Regions from separate parts of the Arthrobacter paludis genome, predicted to be linked through region 2. Evidence: predicted binding sites of a transcription regulator. Region 2 holds the regulator's gene; the other holds the start of a gene.
The links. Region 2 encodes HrcA, which represses chaperone genes, less so after heat shock. Its sites were predicted from a motif close to TTNGCACTCGNNNNNNNCGAGTGCNAA; they were not measured.
Positions count from the first base shown of each region.

Region 1: the regulator HrcA is predicted to act here: its motif matches at 5,329-5,355, upstream of AC1Q5D_RS16795 (Hsp20/alpha crystallin family protein).

Region 1 is NZ_JBXAEW010000025.1:5,521-13,025, reverse strand. Features, by position in the region: gene AC1Q5D_RS16815 (amidohydrolase) at 1-961, opposite strand, end outside; gene AC1Q5D_RS16810 (MFS transporter) at 1,048-2,388, opposite strand; gene AC1Q5D_RS16805 (PucR family transcriptional regulator) at 2,542-3,717, shown strand; SAM riboswitch class IV at 3,914-4,030, shown strand; gene AC1Q5D_RS16800 (OsmC family protein) at 4,070-4,630, shown strand; gene AC1Q5D_RS16795 (Hsp20/alpha crystallin family protein) at 4,778-5,233, opposite strand; gene AC1Q5D_RS16790 (DUF305 domain-containing protein) at 5,465-6,058, shown strand; gene AC1Q5D_RS16785 (HNH endonuclease signature motif containing protein) at 6,180-7,505, opposite strand, start outside.
Region 2 is NZ_JBXAEW010000010.1:8,889-16,393, reverse strand. Features, by position in the region: gene AC1Q5D_RS09715 (PhoH family protein) at 1-369, opposite strand, end outside; gene AC1Q5D_RS09710 (GerMN domain-containing protein) at 649-1,593, shown strand; gene AC1Q5D_RS09705 (16S rRNA (uracil(1498)-N(3))-methyltransferase) at 1,666-2,448, opposite strand; gene dnaJ (molecular chaperone DnaJ) at 2,448-3,566, opposite strand; gene hrcA (heat-inducible transcriptional repressor HrcA) at 3,610-4,620, opposite strand; gene AC1Q5D_RS09690 (DUF3097 domain-containing protein) at 4,786-5,634, shown strand; gene AC1Q5D_RS09685 (DUF4870 domain-containing protein) at 5,677-6,120, shown strand; gene hemW (radical SAM family heme chaperone HemW) at 6,142-7,371, opposite strand; gene lepA (translation elongation factor 4) at 7,375-7,505, opposite strand, start outside.

The DNA.
Region 1 (7,505 bases), on a different contig from region 2:
CCGTCATCGCGGCGGTGGCGCCGAGGAGCGAGCCGTCCATGAAGACCTTGACCGGGCCGAGGGAGAGCCAGTCGTCCCCGAAGCCGGCGCGGATGCCCAGGTCCAGCCCGCGCCCGGCTCCGGTGCCGCGGAAGTCCTCGGGGTCCGCCGCGAGCGGCCGCAACGCGTCGAGGGCGGGCATAAGCTGGGCGCGCGCGTGGAGGCGCCCGGTGTCCCGGGCGAGCTGGTAGGCGGCGAGCTCGGCCGGGCTGTGGCCGATCCAGCCGCCCCCGACGCCGGCCTCCGTGAACCCGGTAATCCCGGCGGCGGCGTAGCGGCGGGTCGCGGCGTCGAGCGCGTCGGCGATCCGCTCGGCCGGGTACGGCAGCAGCATCGACTGGACGAGTTGCTGGGCCGCCTCCTCGACGAGCCCGGTGGGCCGGCCGGCCGCGTCGCGGACGACGGCGCCGCCGGTCGGGTCCGTGAAGCCGGGGTCGAGCGCGCCCGCGCGGCGCAGTGTCTCCGTGTTGGTGATGGAGCAGTGCCCCGAGGTGTGGCGCAGGTACAGGGCGCGGCCGCCGCTGGCCGCGTCGAGGCGGTCGATGTCCGGGAACGCGCCGCCGTGGTGCTTGTGGTTGAAGCCGGTCCCTTGGATCCAGCGGTCGGGGGCGCCGCCGGGCAGCGCGTCCAGCCGCCGGGCCTCGGCCTCGACGCGGGCGTAGACGTCCTCGAGCCCGCGCGCCGTGGACAGGTCCACGGCCTCCAGCCCCAGGCCCCACCACGCGGTGTGGCAGTGGGCGTCGATGAAGCCGGGGACGACGGCGGCGCCGCCCGCGTCGAGCACGGCTTCGGCGGCCAGGCCGGCGACCTCCTCGTCGAAGCCCGCGATCCGGCCGGCGAAGACGCCCAGGGTGCGGGCCCGGGGGCGAGAGGGGTCGAGGGTGACGATGTCGGCGTTGGTGACCAGCAGGTCGAGTCTCATGGTGTTCCTTGCGGCAGGGATGGAGCGGTGGTGCGGGACGACGGCGGCGGGGCGGCCGCCGCCGTCGTCCATGCGGCCGTGCTGGGCTAGTGCTTGAACCCGGGAAGGTCGACGCTGAGGCGCGGCGCGACGGCCCCGGCCACGGCGGTGAACAGGCTCAGGAACACGAGCATCGCGGCGGCGGGCCACCAGTGGCTGCCGGCGGCCGCGACGGCGCCCGTGGCGGCCAGAGGCACGAAGCCGGAGAGCATGCCCGCGGTGTTCTGGGCGAAGCCGACGCCGGTGTACCGGGTCGCGGCCGGGAACAGCCCGGTCAGCACGGTGCCCGAGGCGGCGTACGGGAAAGACAGGGTGGCCACGGCCAGGACCATGCCGGCGACGACCAGGGGACCGCTGCCGCTGGTGATCAGCCAGAAGGCGGGCAGGGTGGCGACGGCGGAGAGCACGCCGCCCCACAGGATGACCCGGCTGGCGCCGAAGCGCTCGCCGAGGCGCCCGCCGGCGATGAGGACGGGGATCTCGACGACGGCGGCGATCATGCCGCCGAGCAGCATGAGCGAGGGGTCGTAGCCGAGCACGTTCACGCCGTACCAGACGACGAACGCCGTGACCAGGTAGAAGCCCCCGACGCCGAGCAGGGCGGCGGCCATGCCGACGATGATCTGCAGCCAGGACTGGGCAAGCGTGGTCCGGATCGGGGCCTTCTCGACGGCGTCGTGCTCCATGAGCTCCTGGAAGACCGGGGACTCCTCGAGGCGGCTGCGGATGTAGAGGGCGACGAGCAGCATGGGGATCGCGGCCAGGAAGGGGATGCGCCAGCCGAAGGAGTTGAAGCTCTCCTGCGAGAAGAACAGGGTCATCAGGAAGAACCCGCCCGAGGAAAGGATCGTGCCGATGGGCGAGCCGATCTGCGGGATGGCGGCGTAGCGGGCCCGCTTGGCCAACGGCGCGTTCTCGACGACGATCGTCATCGCGCCCGACCATTCGCCGCCGACGAACAGGCCCTGCAGGACGCGCAGCAGCACGAGCAGGACCGGGGCAGCGATGCCGATGGCCGCGTAGGTGGGGAGCAGGCCGATCAGCCCGGTGACGAGGCCGATGCCCACGATCGTGATCATCAGGACGCGGCGGCGGCCGATCCGGTCGCCGAGGGCCCCGAAGAACATGCCGCCCAGGGGACGGGCCACGAGGCCGACGCCGAACGTGGCGAAGGAGGCCAGGGCGGCCGCCGTCGCGTTCTCGTTGGCGAAGTATTGGACGTTGAAGACCAGCGCGGCCGCCGCGCTGAACAGGAAGAAGTCGTACCACTCCATGGCGGTACCGAGCAGGGCGCCGAGGGTGACCTTCCGCGCCTCCTCTTCCGAGATCTGCCGGGTGGCCCCGGCCTCGAGATGGTGGGCCGGAACGGCGTTGGTGGTGGTGGCCATGTCTCCTCCGCGGGACGCGTGGTGGGTGATGCCGGCCGGGTCGGCCCCGGCCACCACCCAGCATGCCCTGGACCCACGCGTTCTTGTGTCGCCAATCACATCCGGTTCCGTAGACTGGCGTGTGCAAATGCCCAATTTTTGCCCGCGGAGGCCGTGTTGGAGACCCCTGAAGCAGCCGGACTGTCGGATTCCGACGCCCGGCGCTGGAACGAACTGCTCGACGGCCTGGACGCGGAGGAGTTGACGGACGCGTTCCTCGCCCGGGTCCTCGAGCTCGAGGACTACCGCGGCGGTCCGCTTCCGGCCCGCGAGATCCGCCGGACCGGCACCGCGTCGTTCGAGGCCCTGATCGCGGGGCTGCGGCCGGGGGCCGACCGGGTGGCCCTCGAGGCGGAGCAGCAGGACATCGCCCTGGAGGTCGGGGTGTCGCGGGCCAGGGCAGGGATCCCGGTCGCGTCGCTGATGACGGCCATCCGCCAGGACTTCACGGTGCTGTGGGACCGGCTGCGCGGTCAGGCCGGGCCCGGCGACGCGCCGCTCCTGGTGCGGCAGGCGGACTCGGTGTGGCGGATCGTCGACGAGTACGCAGCCTTGACGCAGGCGGTCTACCTGCGCGAGAGCCAGCGGATGGCACTGGAGGAGAGCTCCGCCCGCCAGGCGCACCTGGCGGCCCTACTCGGTCCGACCGCGGCGACCCCCGCCCAGCTCGAGGCGATCGCCGAGGGGCTCGGCATCGATGCCGGGACGCCGCTCTGCGTCGCCGTCGCACTCGGTGACGCGGCCTCGGGATTGCGGATCGCGGCCGCCCAGGCGGAGCGCCGGGGAGTCCTCATGATGGCCCACCCGTCCGCGGACGGCCTCACGGTCCTCTGGGCCCCGGGCCGGCCGGGCTCCGCGGCGGCCGAGACCACCGAGCGGGTCCGGGCCCTGTCCTGCGGCCTGGTCGAATCGGTCGACGGGCTCGCCGGCATCTGGCCCGCGGCGCGGCTGGCGCGCGAATTGGCCGGCCTGGCCGATCCCGTGGATGGGCGGGCCGCGACGCTGGACGACGCGTGGCCCCGGATCGCGCGGCTCCGGCTGGCTGAGGCGGGCGTGCCCCTCGGCGCACCGGTCGACTCGGCACTTGCCGGCTGCGGACCCGCCGAGCACACGCGGCTGGTCGAGGCCGTCCGCGCCTACCTCGAGACGGGAAGCGTCGCCGAGGCCTGCCGGCGCGTGTTCTGCCACCGGAACACCCTCATGAACCGCCTGCGCCGCTTCGCCGACCTGACGGGCATCGATCCGACCGTGCCGAGGGAGGCCGCCCGCCTCGTGATCGTCTGGGCGTAGGCGCGGGCGACGGGACAGCGCGCAGCAGGCCGGTGGGCGGACCGGCGCCCCAAGCGCGTCGCCGGGCGGACCGGCGCCTCAGGCGCGCCGCCGTCGTCCGCCCCCGCACACCCTATGGCGCCGGTGGCGCCCCACGTGACTCCCAGCGACGCCTCCGGTTGCCGCGACATTGTGAAACAGGGCACAATCGGCCCTGAATCAAGAGTCCCTGCCGCGAAGGCCCTGGCCGGCGGGGCGGCAACCCTCAGGCTGTAGCGGGGTGCCCCAGGTGACGATTCGACGCGCGCCAGCCCGGCGCGCGTAAGTACGGCGCCGCAGGGGACGCGGCGCGTGGAGAGCGAAAGGCACACCTATGACCGAAACCGCCATCACCCCGGACTTCGACATCGACCTCGAGGAGGCCACGGTCCGCGCCGAACGGCTCGAGGCCGCGGGCCGCAACTGGTTCGAGCGCATCGGGCAGGACCCGGGGAACGCCGACCTCGTGTTCCGGGCGCGTGGAGAGGGAATCGGCTCGGTCGCGACCCGGATCACGGCCGGCCGGCACGAGTTCACGATCGACGAGCCGGCGGCCCTGGCCGGCGACGACGAGGGCACGAGCCCCGTGGAGGCTGCGCTGGCCGCGCTCATCTCCTGCCAGGTCGTGGTCTACCGGCTGTACGCGCACCAGCTGGGCATCCGCGTCGAGGACATCGCGATCGACGCCGAGGGCGACCTGGACGTCCGCGGCCTGTTCGGCACGGCCGACGGCGTCCGCCCCGGCTTCTCGGACGTCCGGCTCAAGGTCACCCTGACCGGACCCGAGCCCCGGGAGCGCTACGAGGAACTGCAGCGGACCGTCGACGAGCACTGCCCGGTGCTGGACCTGTTCCGCAACCCGGTACCCGTCTCCGTGGAGGTCGCCAAGGCCTGACCCGGAACGCCGGCGGCGCCGGGACGCCACGTTGGGTGGTGTCCCGGCGCCGCTGCGCGTGAGGGCTCGGGCGGGGGCCGCTGCGCGTGAGGGCCCGGGCGCGGGCGGGCGCCGCTTGCGGGCGCGCGCCCGCGCCCGGAGGCGGGGCTACGCCTCGACGGAGCGCTGCCGGCCGCCGGTCTTGCCCTCGATCGTCTCGGCCGGGGTGCCGGCCTGGACGGCGATCTTGCGGGGCTTGGCAGTTTCCTGGACCGGGATGGTCACGCTGAGCACGCCGCGGTCGTAGTGGGCCGCGATGTTCTCAGTGTCCAGGCCCTGGCCCAGGCTCAGCTGCCGCACGAAGCTGCCTCCGCGGCGCTCCCGGGTGATCCACTGGACGTCCTCGTCGGCGTTGAGCGTGCGCTCGGCCCGGATGGTCAGGAGCTGGCCGTCGACGTCGATGTCGACGGAGTCCGGATCGATGCCGGGCAGGTCGGCGCTGAGGACGTAGTGGTCCCCTTGGCGGAACAGGTCCATCGGCATCTCCCGCAGGGCGCTGCGCCCCTCGAGGAGGGCGCCCGCAACGCGGTCGAGCTCGCGGAACGGGTCGAACATGGTGGCCATTGCGATCAACTCCCTTTCGCGGCACCGGGGTGCCTTGTCGTGGTCTTCCTAGGGCGTCCCTAGAGTTGAGTCTCTCCGACTCAACTGTTATGAGATTAGCACTCTCCTGATGTGAGTGCCAGATCTTCGCCACGCCGTGGGTGAACGCGGATGCGCGGTCGGTGGACGGATAGTCTGTGGGGCGTTCCCACGGGGGGTGAGGGAACATCCCCGCCCCCGTCGAAGGAACCCATGCCGAAGCTTTCCGCCGCCCTTCCGGCCGCAGCCGCCGCACTCGCGTTGGCGCTGGCCGGTTGTTCCGCCCCGTCCCCCGAGCCCGCCCCCGCCGCAGCAACGGAGGCCATCGACAGCGCCACGGACCACAGCCCGGAGGACGCACTCTTCGCGCAGACGATGCTCCCGCACCGCGAGCAGGGCATCGAAATGACCGACATCCTCCTCGCCAAGCCGGGGATCGACGACGACGTGGAGGACGTGGCCCGGCAGGTCGGCGCCAACCACTCCAGCCAGGCCGAGCAACTGGGCGCGTGGCTGAAGGCCCAGGGCGAATCGACCTCCCCGCAGCAGGCGACCGACGGGCTTCAGCGCTCCATGGAGGGCCTGCTCTCCGACGAGGAGATGGACCGGCTCCGCGACGCCCCGGCCGGCGAGGCCGAACGGATCTACCTCGCCGGAATGATCGAGCACCACCAGGGTGCCGTCGCGATGGCCCAGCAGCAGGTGAGCGATGGGTTCAACGACCAGGCCGTCGGGCTGGCCCGGCAGATGGTCGACCACCACCGCGAGGAGATCGCCCAGATGGAGCAACTACTCTCCCGGTACTGAGCGCCCGCCGGCGCGTGCGCCCGGGACGCTCCGCCCCCGGGACGCTCCGCCCGGGGTCGCTCCGTCCGGGGTCGCTCCGTCCGGGGCGGATGCCATGGCTGATCGGCGGCGGGCTCCGCGTTCAGAACGGCGGGACGTCGTCGTCCGATGGTCCCTCGTGTGGCTTGACCGGCGAAGCGGCAGCGGCCTCCCTCGCGGCGACACCCCGGCGGAGGTCTTCGAGGCCGTAGGCCCAGACCTTTTCCGAGTGGGGATCGACGGGGATGGCCCGTGGGGACTCCGCAGCCGGGGCTGGTTCGCGCGGAGGCGGTGGCCCGTGAATGGCCCAAGGGATCTCCGGCGCGGTGATGTGGCGCCGGCCCGTGACGGTGGTGAACTCGATGGCGCCGCCGCCGAGCGGCGTGGAGCGCATGAGTCCGGCGGTGTCCAGTGCATGGTGGCGGGCGCAGTCGGGGTGGAGATTGTCCAGGCTGGTCTCCCCTCCCGCGGCCCACTCGATGGCATGGTCGTTCTCGCGGGCCGGCATGTTGCAGCCGCCGACGCTGCAGGTGGGTTGCCGGGCCTTCAGGACCCGCTGCTGCGCGCGGCTGGGTCGGTAGCGGGCCCTTCCATAGTTGGGACGGGCCAGAGCCGACGGCGGCGTGAACAGACCTCGCCAGTCGACGGCCGCTGGGCAACCCCCCGGGGGCGGCGCGGGAGACCCGGTGCACAGTGCGGCACGGATGGCCCGGCGCTCCCGGTCGGCCGGCCGGTACTTCCGGGCGGCCATCGCGACGATGGTGCGCCCATCGGGCCCGGTATAGAGGCGGTCCCAGGTCGCGGCGGAGGCGGCCAGCGCGAGGGCGGTATCCGTGTCGAGGGGTCCGTATCCGACGAGATGCGCCCCGCCGGCAGAGCCCGCCCGGGTATCGGCAGCGGCCGGTTCCCCGGGGTCCAGCCCATGCTCTGCATCGCCGCCCGCGACCTCTCGCCGAAGGACCTCGGTTTCCACAGCGGTCCCCGCACCAGCGACACCGCCCGCCGCCCCCTGCGGCAGCGCCGCCCATGACGAGCCGGACGACAACGCGGCGGGCTCCGTAACACCCGACGCGCCTTCGTCAGCAGGCTGGTCATCCCCCTCGGGGTGCAGCTCGTCCCGGCCCTCGACTCCGGGACGGGCCAGAATCTCAGACTGGCCTTCGCTGTCGGCGCTGTCGGTGTCGGCACGGTCGCGTCGGGCCCCGTCGGCGCCGCGGTCGGACGGGGCCCCGACAGCTCCCTCGAAAGCGCAGACGGGCTCGGCTCCGGCTCCGGCTTCCCTCGCGGCGCCCTCTCCCCTCGCGGCGCTCTCTCCCCTCGCGGCGCCGACGGCCGTCGCGGCACCGGTCTCGGCGGCGGAGTCCGTTCTGGTCGCGGTGGGAAGGCAGGTGTGCGGCAGGAGGACCATGACTTCCGCGCGGATGTTCTC
Region 2 (7,505 bases):
GGGCCGGATGCTCTTGCCGCGGCCGGAAAGGATGTTCAGCCCGAAGACCTCGCCGGCCGCCCCCGGGGCCGCGTTGCCGGCCTCGACCATCCGCACGATCTGCTCGACGGTCTGTGGGCCGACGCGGGTACCGCGCCGGGCGATGCCGCGGGCCTCGGCAACCACCCGCAACGCCTTGGAGGCCTCCGTCGCGTCGCCCGAGACGGTCAGTTCGTTCCCGCGCACGTGCATGCGCGCCCCCGGGTACACGCCCTCGATGATGCGCAGGACCTCGTCCTGGGCCCCCAACGCGGCGACCATCTCGTCCGTGGTGTCGAACCTGACCACGGTCGCTCCTCCAGGGCCGGTCGTGCTGGCTTCTTCGCTCATGCGTGCGTGTGCTGCCTCCCACAGCCGCGCCGACGGTGGTGGGGTCCCGGAGCACCGGGGCCGTCCGCGCGAGACCATCCTACGCGAGCCGCCGTCCCCCGCCCCGACGCGGCGGAGCCCGTTTAGCCCAACCGTTTAAGTATCAGTCGTACAACAGTCCGGTTCCGGCGCCCCGTCACGGCCGTCCCACCGCTGCGCGCTGTGCCAAGCTGGGAAGGCGGCCAGCCCCCCCGGCCGCCGTCCCCCCTCCCCCCAGGGACCCGCGAAGGAAGACCGGAAGTGCCCCAGAGACGACACCGCCCACGCGCCGCGGCGCGTGCTGCCGCGCTGGCGTCGCTCGGCCTGCTGGGTGTCCTGGCCGGATGCAGCGGCGGCGCCGCCGGCCCGGCGGCGTCGATGCCGGACCCGACGTCGGCGTCCACGTCGTCGCGCGCCGTGGCCCCCGCGCCGTCGCCGGCACCCCTAGAAACGGTCAGCAGCCACCGGCTCTCCCCCGTGTACTGGCTCGGCGAACGGGACCAGACCGTCTACCTCTACCGCGAGTTCCAGCAGGCCGAGGACCAGGGCGATCCCATCACCACGAGCATCAAGTACCTGCTCGAGAACCAGCCGACCGACCCCGACTACTTCAGCCTCTGGCGGCCCGCCACGCGGATCGGCACGTCCATCGGCAGCGACAACACCATCACCGTGGACCTGTCGGCGGACGCCTTCGGCCGGACCATGGACGAGGGGCTTGCCCGCCGCTCCGTCCAGCAGCTGGTCCACACGGCCACCGCGGCCGCGGCGAATGCCGGCCTGCTGGCCGGCACCAGTCCCGCCAGCGTCGTCATCCTGGTCGACGGGCGCCCGGGGTACACGGCGTTCGGCCACGTGCCGCTGGTGGGGCCGATCGAGCGTTCGCCGCGCCTGCGCGCGCCGGTGTGGATCATCGACCCGCAGGAGGGGGCCAGCCTGCAGGCGGGGTCCGTGCGTGTCCACGGCGTCACGTCCGGGTACGCGGGCGGAACCCAGTGGGAGGTCCGCCGCGTGGGCGACGACGGCCAGACGGGCGAGGCCGTGGCGGGCGGGCGCCTCGCCACGGGGGCGGGCGACCTGCCCGAGAACGGGTTCGAGGTCGGCGTGCCGCTCGAGCCGGGGCGGTACGAGGTCGCCGTGTGGGGACAGGGCGGCACCGGCGCGGCGCGCCTGGGCGTCGACGACAAGCGCTTCGAGGTCCAGTAGCCCCGCGGTCGGTGGCCCGCGGGGCCCCCGCGCGGATGCGCCGCCGGGCGCGGGACGGCCGGCGGCTTCCGGTCAGCCCAGCGCGCCGGCCAGGTGCCGCACGAGTACCAGGGCCGCCGGCCCGGCCGTCGAGGCGCGCAGCACGTTCGTGCCCATCGAGGCGACGGCGGCGCCGGCCGCGCGCAGCAGCTCGACCTCGCCCGGGGCGATGCCGCCCTCCGGGCCGACCACGAGCACCACGGCCCGACCGCTCGTGCCGGCCGCGCCTTCCAGCCAGTCCCCGACGACGGAGGCCAGCGGCGCGTCGGCCTCCTCGTGGAGGACGACGACGAGGCGACCGGCCTCCGTCTCCTCGCGGGTCCGCACGGCGAGCTGCGCCGTCGTCGCCGCCGCCTCCACGTCGGGAAGGCGCGCGCGCCGGGACTGCTTGACCGCCGCGCGGACCGCCGCGGCCCACTTCGCTAGCGCCTTGGGTGCCTTCTGCGCGTTCCAGCGGACCACGCAGCGCTCCGCCTGCCACGGGACGACGGCGTCGACCCCGAGCTCGACGGCCGCCTCGACGGCCTGCAGGTCGCGGTCGCCCTTGGCGAGGGCCTGCACGAGCACGGTCCGCACCGGCGGCTCGGGCTCGTCGACCACGCGCACCACGCGGACGCCCAGCGCCCCCGCGTCCGCGGTCTCCGCCACGCACACGGCGCGGCGCCCGCGGCCGTCGACGAGGTCGACGTGCTCCCCCGGCCTGACCCGCTTGACCGTCACGGCATGGTGGCCCTCCGGGCCGTCGAGCACGAGCGCCCCGCCGGCTGCGGCGGCGTCGAGGAGCCCGCCGTCCGCCAGGAAGGCCTGGTTGCTCATCAGCCCCGGAGCCGGTCGCGCAGTCGGGAGAACACGCCGCCGCGTTCGGCGAGGCGGCCCTCGGCGACCTCCTCGCCGCGCAGGGTGGCCAGCCGCTCGATCAGTTCGCGCTGTTCGGAGTCGAGGTGGGTCGGGGTCTCGACCTGCAGGTGCACGACCAGGTCGCCGCGTCCCGAGCCGCGCAGCCGGGGCACGCCCAGCCCGTCGAGCCGGACCGTGTCCCCGGATTGCGTGCCGGGCTCGACGGTCACGGTCTGCGGGCCGTCGAAGGAGTCCAGCGAGATGTCGCTGCCCAGGATGGCCGCGGTCATGGGCACGGCGAGCGTCGCGTGGAGGTCGTGGCCCTCGCGCTCGAAGACGGGGTGCCGCTTGACCTCGATCTCGATGTAGAGGTCCCCCGCGGGACCGCCGCCCGGCCCGGCCTCGCCCTGGCCGGCGAGGTGGATGCGCGTGCCGGTGGCGACGCCCGCGGGCACCCGCAGCTGCTTGCTCACCCGCTCGCGCACCCGCCCCTGGCCCATGCACTCGTTGCAGGGGTTCGGCAGGGTCGTGCCGAATCCGCGGCACGCGCTGCACGTCTCGACCGTCATCATCGTGCCGAGGAAGGACCGCACCGGGCGCTGGACCTGGCCGCGTCCGTGGCAGATGGTGCACGTCTCGGGCGAGGTGCCCGGCTGGCAGCAGGACCCGTCACACGTCGGGCACGTGACGGCGGTGTCCATCTCCAGGGGGTACACGACGCCCTGGACGGCGTCCTTCAGGTCGATCTTCGCCGTGATCAGCGCGTCCCGGCCCGGCTGGGTCCGCGAGGCGGGGCCGCCGGCCTGGCCGGCCCCGAAGAACTGCTCGAAGATGTCGCTGAACCCGAAGCCCGCGCCCGCGCCCTGGCCGTAGCCGGCCGCCTGCCCGTTCTCGTTGCCGGTGGTGTCGTAGTTGCGGCGCTTCTCCGGGTCGGAGAGCACCTCGTACGCGCGCGTGACCAGCTTGAACCGCTCGGCCGCGTCCTCCCCAGGATTCACGTCCGGGTGCAGCTTGCGGGCCAGCTTGCGGTAGGCCTTCTTGATCTCCTCGGTGCTCGCGTCCTGCGACACGTCGAGGACCTCGTAGTGGTTGCTCACGGTCCGGGTGGGTCCTTTCGTGGATCGGTCGTTGGGCCGGCGCCTAGCCGGCGAGGATGCGCGACAGGTAGCGCGCGACGGCGCGGACGGCGGCCATGCTGGCCGGATAGTCCATGCGGGTGGGCCCGAGCACGCCCATCTTGGCGGTGGCGCTGGGGCCGTAGCCGGTCGCCACGACGGACGTCTCCGCGAGCCCGCCCGTGTTCTCGCTGCCGATCCGCACGGCGATGCCGCGGCCGTCCAGCTCCATCTCGGAGAGCAGCCGCAGCAGGACGACCTGCTCCTCGAGCGCCTCCAGCACCGGGGTGATGCTCTGGGCGAAGTCGTTCGTGGAGCGGGCCAGATTCGCCGTGCCGGCCATGACGATGCGGCTCTCCGCACCGTGGGCCGCCAGGACACGCAGCGACTCCGCCACCGCCGCACCGGCGGCCGCGAGCTCCGGGCCCAGGCCGGCCAGCGCCGCGTCGGCGGCCCCGGCCAGGGCGGTGACGCGGCGGCCGGAGGCCGCGGCCAGGAACGCGGACTTCAGCGCCGCCAGCCCGTCGTCCGTGGTCTCCGGCGGCACCTGGGCGATGCGCTGTTCGACCTTGCCCGTGGTGCTGATGAGCACGACGAGCGCCTGGCCCGTGGCCAGCAGCACGAGTTCGATGTGGCGCACGGAGTCGTCCCGCAGGTCGGGCACCTGCAGGACCGCGACTTGGTGCGTGATCTGCGCCAGCAGGCGCACCGTGCGGGCCATGACGTCGTCGAGGTCGTCCGCCCCTTCGATGAGGGCCCGGATCGCGCGGCGCTCGGCCTGCGAGAGCGGGCGGACCTCGTCGATGCGGTCGACGAAGCGGCGGTAGCCCAGCTCGGTCGGGACGCGCCCCGCCGACGTGTGCGGCGCGACGATCAGCCCGTCCTCCTCCAGGGCCGCCATGTCGTTGCGGATCGTGGCGGCGGACACGCCGAGCGAGTGTCGCTCGACGAGTGCCTTGGAGCCGACGGGCTCGCGCGAGTGGACGTAGTCCTCCACGATGGCGCGCAGCACCTCGAGGCGGCGTGGCTCGGACATGGGCCAACTCCTCCCGGGCGTCTCGGCGTCGTCCTGTCTACGCTCCCGCGTGCTTAGCACTCGGAATCGCTAAGTGCTAAGTCTAATACCTTGGGCTGTTGTTAGCATGGTCGGCGCGCGGCGGCCGATCGGGCCGCCGCACGAGCGGGAAGGCGGCGGTCGCACGTGGACATCCACCAGTGGGGGGCGCAAGACCTCTCGGCACCGGTCCGGCGCAGGCTGCGCCAGGTGCCCGTGGCCGTCGGCATGGTGCTCGAGGACGCCGAGTCCGGCTGGGTCGGCGAGGTCCTGCGCACGGAACGGGCCGGCGGGGTGCGCACGATCGTCCTGGAGGACCGCCGCGGCCGGACCAGGTCCTTCCCGGCGGGATTCGGGTTCCTGCTCGAGGGCGAGCCGATCGAACTCACCGCCCCCGCGGGGCCGGCGAAGGCCACCGGCCCCCGGCGCACGGCGTCCGGCTCCATCGCCGTGGAGAACGCGCCCGCCCGCACCGCGCGGGCCAGCCGGATCTGGGTCGAGGGGAAGCACGACGCCGAGCTGGTCGAGAAGGTGTGGGGCCACGACCTGCGCGTCGAGGGCATCGTCGTCGAGCCCCTGCACGGGGTCGACGACCTGGCGGGCGCGGTGCGCGACTTCTCGCCGGGCCCCGGCCGGCGCCTCGGGATCCTGGTGGACCACCTCGTGGCCGGCTCCAAGGAGCGGCGCCTCGCCGATGCCGCCATGGCGGTCCCCGGCGCCCGCGGGAACGTCCTGATCGTGGGCCACCCCTATGTCGACGTGTGGCAAGCGATCCGGCCGGCCGTCCTCGGCATCCCGGCCTGGCCGGTGGTGCCCCGCGGCACGGATTGGAAGACGGGCATCCTGCGCGGCCTCGGCTGGCCACACTCGACGCCGGCCGACGTCGCGCTGGGCTGGAAGCGCCTGCTGGGCAGCGTGCGGACGTACGCCGACCTGGAACCGAGCCTGCTCGGCCGCGTCGAGGAGGTCATCGACTTCCTCACCGCCGAGTCCTAGCGCGGGCAGCCCGCCCGGACCGCTAGACTGGGCGCGGATCACATGACCAGCGAAAGGGACACAGCACACGTGGACTACGGGTTCAACAAGGATGCGCGGAGCGGTTCGGGAGACGCCGGCCGGTTCGAGGGCTCCTCGCCGTCCCCACTGCCGCTGACCCCGTCGGAGGACCGGCAGTGGGCGACCATCTCCCACTTCGGGGCGATCCTCGGTTGCATTCCCTCCGCCATCATCCACGTCGTGTACCGGGACCGGGGGCCGTTCACGGCCCAGGAGTCCAAGGAGGCCCTGAACTTCACGCTCCCGCCGACGATCCTGGCCGTCCTGGCCAACCTGCTGTCGCTGATCCCGTTCATCGGCGGCTTCTTCGCCGTCGTTGCCGTGGCCCTGTGGGTCTACATGACCGTCAGCGGCGTCGTCGCCGGCATCGAGGTCAACCGGGGCCGGCCGTACCGCTACCCGGTCAACCTGCGCCTGGTCAACTAGCCCCGGGCCCCGCCGGGCCGGCTAGAAGTCAAGCAGCCGCCGGACCACCAGGTCCGCCAGCAGCCGTCCCCGCAGGGTCGGCACGACCCGCCCGCGGACGGCGGCCACGCCGTCGACCAGCCCCTCCGCGACCAGGCCCGCCACCGCCTTCCGCCCGGCCGGGCGGAGATCGTCGACCGGGAGCCCGTCCGCGGTCCGGGTGGCCAGCATGACCCGCTCGAGGTGGAGCGCGTCGGCGTCGGGCGTCTCCCGTCCCGCGGCCGGCGACACTCCGGCGTCCACGCGCTGCTGGTAGGCGGCCGGGTGCTTCACGTTCCACCAGCGCAGGCCCCCCACGTGGGAGTGGGCGCCCGGGCCGGCCCCCCACCAGTCCCCGCCGCGCCAGTAGGCCACGTTGTGGCGGCAGCGGGTCGCCTCCGCGGTGCTCCAGTTGCTGACCTCGTACCAGCCGTAGCCGGCCGCGGCGAGCAGCTCGTCCGCCAGCAGGTACTTGTCCGCGTGGTCGTCGTCGTCCGGGGCCGGGACCTCCCCGCGCCGGACCTGCGCCGCCAGGCGCGTTCCCTCCTCCACGATCAGCGCGTACGCGGACACGTGGTCGGGGGCGTGGCCGAGCGCGGACTCGAGGCTGGTGCGCCAGTCCGCCAGGGACTCCCCCGGCGTGCCGAAGATCAGGTCCAGGCTCACGTCCAGGCCGGCGGCCCGCGCCCAGCGGACCGCGTCGCCGACGCGCTCGGGGCGGTGCGTGCGGTCAAGCGTGCGCAGCACGTGCGGCACGGCCGACTGCATGCCGAACGAGACCCTGGTGAACCCGGCCGCGGCCAGCTCCTCCAGGCCTTGCGGGGTCACGGAGTCGGGGTTGGCCTCCGTGGTCACCTCGGCCCCCGGGGCCAGGCCCCAGAGGTCCCGGATCCGCCCGAGCAGCAGCGCGAGGTCGCCCACGGGCAGCAGGGTGGGCGTGCCCCCGCCGAAGAACACGGTCTCCACGGGGCGGGCCGGGACGCCGGAGGCGGCCAGCGCGGCGGCGCCGAACGCCAGCTCCCCGGCCGCGGCCGCCGCGTACGTCTCCTGGCTCGCGCCGGATCCCAGCTCGCGGGCGGTGTACGTGTTGAAGTCGCAGTAGCCGCACCGGACGGCGCAGAACGGCACGTGGACGTACACGCCGAACGGCCGCCGGTCCGCGCCGGCGGCGCACGCCTCGGGCAGGAGGCCGTCCGCGGGGGCCGGGTCGCCCAGGGGCAGGGCAGAGGGCATGCGCTACTTCTTCTTGGCCTTGGAGTCGTCGGAGGACAGGGCCGCCACGAAGGCCTCCTGCGGGACTTCCACGCGGCCGACCATCTTCATGCGCTTCTTGCCCTCCTTCTGCTTCTCGAGGAGCTTGCGCTTGC